2 linked regions of the Actinoalloteichus hymeniacidonis genome follow. The protein of the gene in region 2 interacts with the protein of the main gene of each other region in a pairwise test. Links are inferred from orthologs where the notes say so. Each region holds a gene or a part of one and is shown on either strand. Other genes may lie near its edges.

Evidence for each region.
Region 1: the proteins of rlmN (region 2) and ftsZ interact in binary tests that used the Escherichia coli proteins (3 or more experiments, as listed by UniProt). The link is inferred for Actinoalloteichus hymeniacidonis from one-to-one orthologs.

What each region holds. Positions count from the first base shown.
Region 1 is NZ_JACHIS010000001.1:4,269,328-4,272,715, reverse strand. What follows is about bases 1-2,832. They hold ftsZ (cell division protein FtsZ), read left to right. Parts: upstream 1-642; coding sequence 643-2,022; downstream 2,023-2,832. Other genes in these bases: pgeF (peptidoglycan editing factor PgeF), read left to right, coding at 2,248-2,832; xylB (xylulokinase), read left to right, coding at 1-164. In the rest of the region: more of pgeF, read left to right, coding at 2,833-2,958; BKA25_RS17680 (YggS family pyridoxal phosphate-dependent enzyme), read left to right, coding at 2,955-3,388. UniProt on the Escherichia coli protein: Essential cell division protein that forms a contractile ring structure (Z ring) at the future cell division site. The regulation of the ring assembly controls the timing and the location of cell division.
Region 2 is NZ_JACHIS010000001.1:4,410,050-4,414,133, forward strand. What follows is about bases 437-3,408. They hold rlmN (dual-specificity RNA methyltransferase RlmN), read right to left. Parts: upstream 2,490-3,408; coding sequence 1,383-2,489; downstream 437-1,382. Other genes in these bases: BKA25_RS18305 (DUF2631 domain-containing protein), read left to right, coding at 437-464; BKA25_RS18310 (beta-class carbonic anhydrase), read left to right, coding at 874-1,359; BKA25_RS18320 (class I SAM-dependent methyltransferase), read right to left, coding at 2,607-3,305; BKA25_RS18325 (phosphatidate cytidylyltransferase), read right to left, coding at 3,383-3,408. In the rest of the region: more of BKA25_RS18305, read left to right, coding at 219-436; more of BKA25_RS18325, read right to left, coding at 3,409-4,084.

The sequences.
Region 1 (3,388 bases), 140 kb from region 2 along the record:
CCTCGGCAGCTGGGCTGCCGGTTCCGCAGGTGCAACCGGCGGCGGGGATACCGGTGCGGCCGAGCGGACGGGACCACACCGAGGGCTTCCTACGCTATCGAGAACTGGTGGAGCCCTACGTCGAGGACGAGTTCGGACACGGGCACGGGCACGGACACCACTGACGGGTGGCCACGCCGTTCCCGACGGCGACACGGTAATTCCGGGTGAACACTGGTCGGGCGTCGGGGATGTCCTCGGTCGACAGCCGGGGCCCGATCCCGCGCCCGCCTGCGCGAAGTCACCATCGACACCACATCACGCGGAGATTGCGAAACATCAGGTATGACTGGAGAAAAGCACGCCACGCGCCCTCGCACGTCTGGCAGGCTTGCGTCAGACCCGGGCGGACGCTTGGATGTTCTAGTGATCATCCGCAGGGGACAGATCCCGGGCGGGTGACGTCTCACATCACCGACGCCCGGCGTGGCTGCTGGACCGGGGGCGCTACGGTGCCTAACGTCCGCAGCGGAAGTACCGGGGTCGACGGACCTTGCGGCCTCACGCCGAGGTTGAAATCTGTCGGTCCAGGGCAGGCGGCCTGGACGTGCCGGCGCCGGCACGACAGTCCGAGCACGAGCCACGATCAGGAAGGCGGATCCGATGACGCCCCCGCACAACTATCTCGCGGTGATAAAGGTCGTCGGCATTGGTGGCGGCGGAGTCAACGCAGTCAACCGCATGATCGAGGTCGGGCTCAAGGGTGTTGAGTTCATCGCGGTCAACACCGATGCACAGGCGCTGTTGATGTCCGATGCGGACGTCAAGCTCGATATCGGCCGCGAACTCACCAGGGGCCTTGGCGCCGGCGCCAATCCCGAGGTGGGGCACCGCGCCGCCGAGGACCATCGCGAGGAGATCGAGGAGGTCCTCAAGGGCGCCGACATGGTGTTCGTGACGGCGGGCGAGGGCGGTGGCACCGGAACCGGTGGGGCCCCGGTCGTCGCCTCGATCGCCCGCAAGCTCGGCGCGCTGACCATCGGTGTGGTCACCCGGCCCTTCTCCTTCGAGGGCAAGCGGCGTGGGAAGCAGGCCGAGGACGGCATTCAGGAGCTGCGCAACGAGTGCGACACCCTGATCGTCATCCCGAACGACCGACTCCTGCAGCTCGGTGACATCGGCGTCAGCCTCATGGACGCGTTCCGCTCGGCGGACGAGGTGCTGCTCTCCGGTGTGCAGGGCATCACCGACCTGATCACGACACCCGGTCTGATCAACCTCGACTTCGCCGACGTCAAGAGCGTCATGTCCGGGGCGGGCAGTGCCTTGATGGGCATCGGCTCGGCCAGAGGCGAGGGCAGAGCCGTGCAGGCCGCGCAGAAGGCGATCAACTCACCCCTGCTGGAAGCCTCGATGGACGGCGCGCACGGCGTGCTGCTGTCCATCGCGGGCGGCTCCGATCTGGGTCTGTTCGAGATCAACGAGTCGGCCTCGCTCGTGCAGGAGTCCGCACACCCCGAGGCGAACATCATCTTCGGAACGGTGATCGACGACTCACTCGGTGACGAGGTCAGGGTGACGGTCATCGCCGCCGGGTTCGACAGCGGCGGACCGACGCACAAGAAACTCGAACCGGCGCCGGTCACCTCGCGAGCCCCGGTGGCACCCGCGCAGTCCGGACGCTCACCCGGTGAGCCACCGCCCGGCCCGCCGCAGGATCCGGAGCCGGAGCGGCTGGCACCGCCCCCGCAGCAGCACCAGTCGCCGATGAACCCGATGAACCCGCTCAACCCGGTGACCCCGGCGGTGTCCCGGCAGTCCGACCCGATGGGTCCTCGGCCGACCATGCCGCCGATCCACGGTGGACGCTTCGGCGCTGTGGACCACCAGTCGCAGCCGGGCCGCGATCTCGGCGGCTACGACGGCGGACGCTCGCCGTTGCCGGGGCCCTCTCGAACCAGTGGCGTGCCCGGTCGGGCGCTGCCGGTCTCCGACGACGGTGAGGACGGCGAGGTCGACATCCCGCCCTTCATGCGGCGCTGACTCGACGCCGGACCCTCGCGCCCCTGGGTGCGGGCGGTCTCGGCGGCGGCGCGCACCGCCCACGTGCCTCGAGCCCGTGACACCGGATCCACGGTGTCACGGGCTCGATCGTGTCACGGCTCGGTCGCGAGGAGTGCCCGGCCGGCGCACCGCACCACACCCGCATCTAGGATCTTGGGTGGTCGGGAACCTGGGGGTGGTGCTCGAGCGATGGGAGGGGTTCCGGTGCGGGTTCGAAGAGTGATCACCACGCGGGACGGCGGCGCGTCGACTGCCCCTTATTCCTCGTTCAATCTCGGCGACCATGTCGGCGACGCACCCGATGCGGTCGCCGCCAACCGCAAGCGGCTCGCCGAGAGCCTGCCCAACGCACCGCACGGCCCCGTGTGGATGGAGCAGATCCACGGCCGCAATGCGGAGATCGTGGACGGACCCAGAACCGAGCCGGTGGAGGCGACCGACGCACTGGTCACCGCCGAACCGGGTCTGGTCCTGGTCGCGCTGGTCGCCGACTGCGTTCCCGTGCTGCTGGCCGATCCAGATGCGGGTGTGGTGTCGGCGGTGCACGCCGGTCGGGTGGGGAGCCGGATCGGTGTGGTGCCCAGCGCCTTGGCCGCGATGCGACGTGCCGGGGCGAGCACCGAGCGGGTGGAGGCGTTGCTGGGTCCCTCGGTTTGCGGCGAGTGCTACGAGGTCCCCGCCGCGATGCGCCAGGACGTGGAGGAGCATCTGCCCGGTACGGCTTGCCGAACACGGAACGGGAAACCCGGCTTGGATCTTCGGGCTGGCCTCTGGCGGCAGCTCGCCGAAGCCGGTGTGAGCCGGATCGGGGTGGACCCCCGATGCACCGTGGAGTCGCCCGAGCTGTTCAGTCACCGCAGAGAATCGACCACTGGGCGATTCGGCGCGGCTATCTGGCTGGAGGCCACGGGATGACCGAAACGGACTTTTCGGGCGCGGATTCCCGACGTGAATTCCTCGCCGATCGGCTCGGTGGAGTCCGCGAACGCATCGCGGCGGCGTGTGCGGCGGCGGATCGAGCGTCCGATTCGGTGCGTCTGCTGGCGGTGACGAAGACTTTTCCGGCTTCCGATGTAGCTCTTCTCGGTGATCTTGGACTCACCGAGTTCGGCGAGAATCGGGCGCAGGACGCGTCGGTCAAGGCCGCCGAGGTGGCCGCGATGCGTCCGGGTAGAGCGGTGCGGTGGCACATGGTCGGGAGTGTGCAGCGCAACAAGGCCAGGGGGGTGGCTCGGTGGGCCGACGTCGTCGAATCGGTCGACAGCCCACGACTCGCCGAGGCGTTGGCGAAGGGTTCCGCAGCGGCGCGGGCGGCCGGGGAACGTGAGTCTCGTCTCGATGTCAT
Region 2 (4,084 bases):
CACCTCGGGGAGAAGAACGACAACGGACCGAGCCGCCCCGGAAGTGTCCGGATCTCGATCTGGGCCGCAGCCTAGACGAGCAGGTCCGCAGCCAGCACGGTCGAGCCTGATCGGGGCCTCGACGCCCCGATATGCGACGATAAGTCGGCAACCTACTCGATCGTGTTCGTGGTGGAGGGAACGTGGCCGCTCGCGGTTCTGCAAAGTCCTCGTCGGCGGTGGAGAAAAGCCCCGCGACAACCGTGGACCCTCATGAGGAGCCGTCGGCCGAATGGGGCTGGCACGGCGGGTTCCCCGTCGGCACCCGTGTCGCCGGATGGGTCGGGGCCTTCGCGGTCTTCGCCATGCTGATCGGCAACCATGAGGGTCACACCGAGGATCTGTGGCTCCTCGTCATCGGCTCCGCCATGGTGGTCGGGCTGATCTGGGATCAGGTCCGCCGACGCACCTCATGGCGCCGCTGACGCTTTCTCGCACTGTCCTGTCCTCGGCGCCGGATCGTCGGCGTCGAGGCAGCAGCGTGCGCCACGCACCGAACACGATTCACGCGCGGCCCCCGATCGCGGTCGTCCCCCGGTAATCCGGCGGTCTCACCACCATCACGACCGGTGACACTCGCATCGGGATTCTTGCGCCGTCGCGCCGGGGTCTGTTCACTGAACGTGTGCACTCCTGCCGACCGGCCCGCTGGGCGTAGGTCGGCGATTCGGGCCGACGACGCCCCGGTGCGCCCTGTCCGTTCCCAACCTTCGGTGCGGACCCCGAGGCCACGAAGTCCACCCGGACGCCGACCCGGCCGAAGGTCGAATGCCGTTCATCGGTGTCGACACAGGGTCCGATCGAGCCGGTCCAGTGCAGCGATGGAGATCGATGATGAGCGTCACCGACGAACTACTCAGGAACAACAAGAAGTACAGCGAGACCTTCGGTGTCAAACTCCCGCTGCCACCGGCCAAGAAACTCACCGTGGTGGCCTGCATGGACTCGCGGCTCGACGTGTTCGAGATGCTGGGTCTCCAGCTGGGTGACGCTCACATCATCCGCAACGCGGGCGGAGTGATCACCGACGACATGATTCGCTCGCTGGTCATCAGCCAGCGCAAGTTGGGCACCCGCGAGATCATCCTCGTGCACCACACCGACTGCGGACTACTCACGTTCAGCGACGACGAGTTGAAGGCCGAGATACTCGCCGAGACCGGGATCAAGCCCGAGTGGGCGGCGGAGGCCTTCGACGACCTCGACGGGGACGTCCGGCAGAGCCTCAGACGCATCCAGACCAGCCCGTTCATCGAGCACAAGAACGTCCGAGGGTTCGTGTTCGACGTGGAGACCGGCGAACTACGCGAGGTCATCTGACCCCGGCGCAGCGGCCGTCCGCCTCAGCCCTGCGCGGCGAGCTGACCGCAGGCGGCCGCGATCTCCTGTCCCCTGGTGTCTCGGACGGTGCAGCTCACGCCGCCATCCTGGACCCGACGGACGAACTCCCGCTCCACCGGCTTGGGACTGGCATCCCATTTGCTCCCCGGAGTCGGGTTCAACGGGATGAGATTCACGTGGACCAGCTGGCCGAGGTGCTTGCGCAGCAGCTTCGCCAACAGGTCCGCCCGCCACGGCTGGTCGTTGACGTCCCTGATGAGCGCGTACTCGATGGACACCCGCCTGCCGGTGCTGTCCGCGTAGTAACGGGCCGCCTTGAGCACCTCTTCGACCGACCATCGGGTGTTGACCGGCACCAGGGTGTCTCGGAGCTCGTCGTCCGGCGTGTGCAGCGACACCGCCAGCGTGACCTGGAGTCCCTCATCGGCCAGCTTGCGGATCGCAGGCGCCAGACCGACCGTCGACACCGTCACCGAGCGCTGGGAGAGCCCGAGGCCCTCCGGCGCCGGGTCGCAGATGCGTCGCACGGCGGCGACCACTCGCTTGTAGTTCGCCAACGGCTCGCCCATGCCCATGAACACGACGTTCGAGAGGCGGCCCGGGCCCCCCGGCAGCAGGCCGTCGCGCATCGCCAGCGCAGCCGAGCGGACCTGGTCGACGATCTCCGCCGTCGACATGTTGCGCTGCAGGCCGCCCTGACCCGTGGCACAGAACGGGCAGGCCATGCCGCAGCCCGCCTGGCTGGAGATGCAGACCGTCGCGCGGTCGGTGTAGCGCATCAACACGCTCTCCACGAGCGTGCCGTCATGTGCCCGCCACAATGTCTTACGGGTGGTGCCCTCGTCGGTGGTCACATCCCGCACCGGGGTGAACAAGGTCGGCAGCAACTCGCCGACCAGCCGCTCCCTGGCGGCAGCGGGGATGTCGGTCATCGAAGCCGGATCGGTGCTCAGCCTGCCGAAATAGTGGTTGGCGAGCTGGGCGGCCCGGAAGGGCTTCTCACCCAGTTCGGCCACCGCCGCTTTGCGGTCGGCGACATCGAGGTCGGCGAGGTGCCTCGGCGGAAGGCCGCGGCGGGGAGCGTCGAAGACGAGGGGAAGAGCAGTCATGGCGTGGTCCAGTGTCCCACGGATCGCGGAGTGCTCTCATTCGCCCGTGCTTCTCCCGGCTCGGCGCCTGCCCCGCGACGGCGAGGCCGCAATACGCGGTGTCGCGCTGACCCTCGGTCAGGGCAGCAACGGCGTCCTCGGTTTACGTCGGGTGTGCAGCCGATAGGCGACCGTGATCTCCACACCGGGCGTCTGCGCGATCGCCCTGGCCGCGACACGACGGGAGAACTCGATCCGCAGGACCTCACCGAGGCTCTGTCGATCCTCGAACCGCCAGCGGGTATCGATCCGACGGCACTCGAAGCCCTCGGCGGCGAAGAACTCCTCCACCGCACCGGGCGAGTATCGGGGCAGGTCGGCCCGCATCCATGTCCCATAGGCATGACGGCTGGCATCCAGATCGATGATCGCGAGCATCCCACCGGGTCGAAGCACTCGATCGGCCTCCCGCAGGCCTGGCTCGCAGCCCGGTCCGAAGAAGTAGGCGGTCCTGGCGTGGACCAGATCGACGCTGGAATCGGGGATGGGCAGCCGCTGTGCCCCGGCGGCGGCGATGCGGACCGACTCGAAACCCGACATCCGCTGCCGGGCCCTCCGCACCAACGGCGGATGCGGTTCGACACCGAGGACACTGCGAGCCCGCTGGGCGAACAACGGGAGGTGAAACCCGTCACCGCAGCCGACGTCCACAACGTCGGCGTCGGTCCAATCGGCTTCCTGGGCCAACGCGGCGAACAACGCCCGATCTTGGTCCTGGGCCCGGTTCTCCAGTTCGTAGACCTCGGGCCAGTGCCAGATGTTGGGGCTCGGGAGCACGCCGGTTCCCGATGACTCGGAAGCCCAGGTCCGGCGTGCTCGCGCACGGAATCCGTCACGCACCGACCACAGGGCCATCAGGCGACGGGGATGAACCAGTTCAACAGCAACCAGGCCACCATCGCCGAGGGCAGCAACGAGTCCATCCGGTCCATGATGCCGCCGTGACCGGGTAGCAGGTTGCCCATGTCCTTGACCCCGATGTCTCGCTTGACCAGCGATTCGAGCAGGTCACCCGCCGTGGCCGTCACGACGATCGCCACCCCGAACAGCACACCGTGCCACCACTGACCGCCCAGCAGCAGCGTGACGACGATGAGACCGGCCGCCACCCCGCTGACCAGGGATCCGGCGAAGCCCTCCCAGGACTTCTTCGGACTGATCCTCGGCGCCATCGGATGCTTGCCGAACAGCGCCCCGATCGCATAGCCACCGGTGTCGGAACCGATCACCGCGAGCATGAAGGCCACCACGCGCAACACGCCGTCGGCAGGCAGCACGAGCTGCGCGGCGAAGGTCGCGAACAGCGGGATATAGGTGACAGCGAAGATCGAACTGCCTGCATCGCGAAGGTAGTGCTGCGAGCCGCCCGGAGCCCGCCAGAGCAGACAGGCCAGCACCGTCAACATGAAGGCCGTGAGCACCCCGTCCAGCCCGAACGGCCAGGAGGACCAGATCATCGCCTGTCCACCGACCAACAGCGGTATCAGGGCGATCTTGATGCCCCTGGCCCGCCGGAAGGCGGTGGCCATCTCCACCGTGGACACGGCGACCGCAGC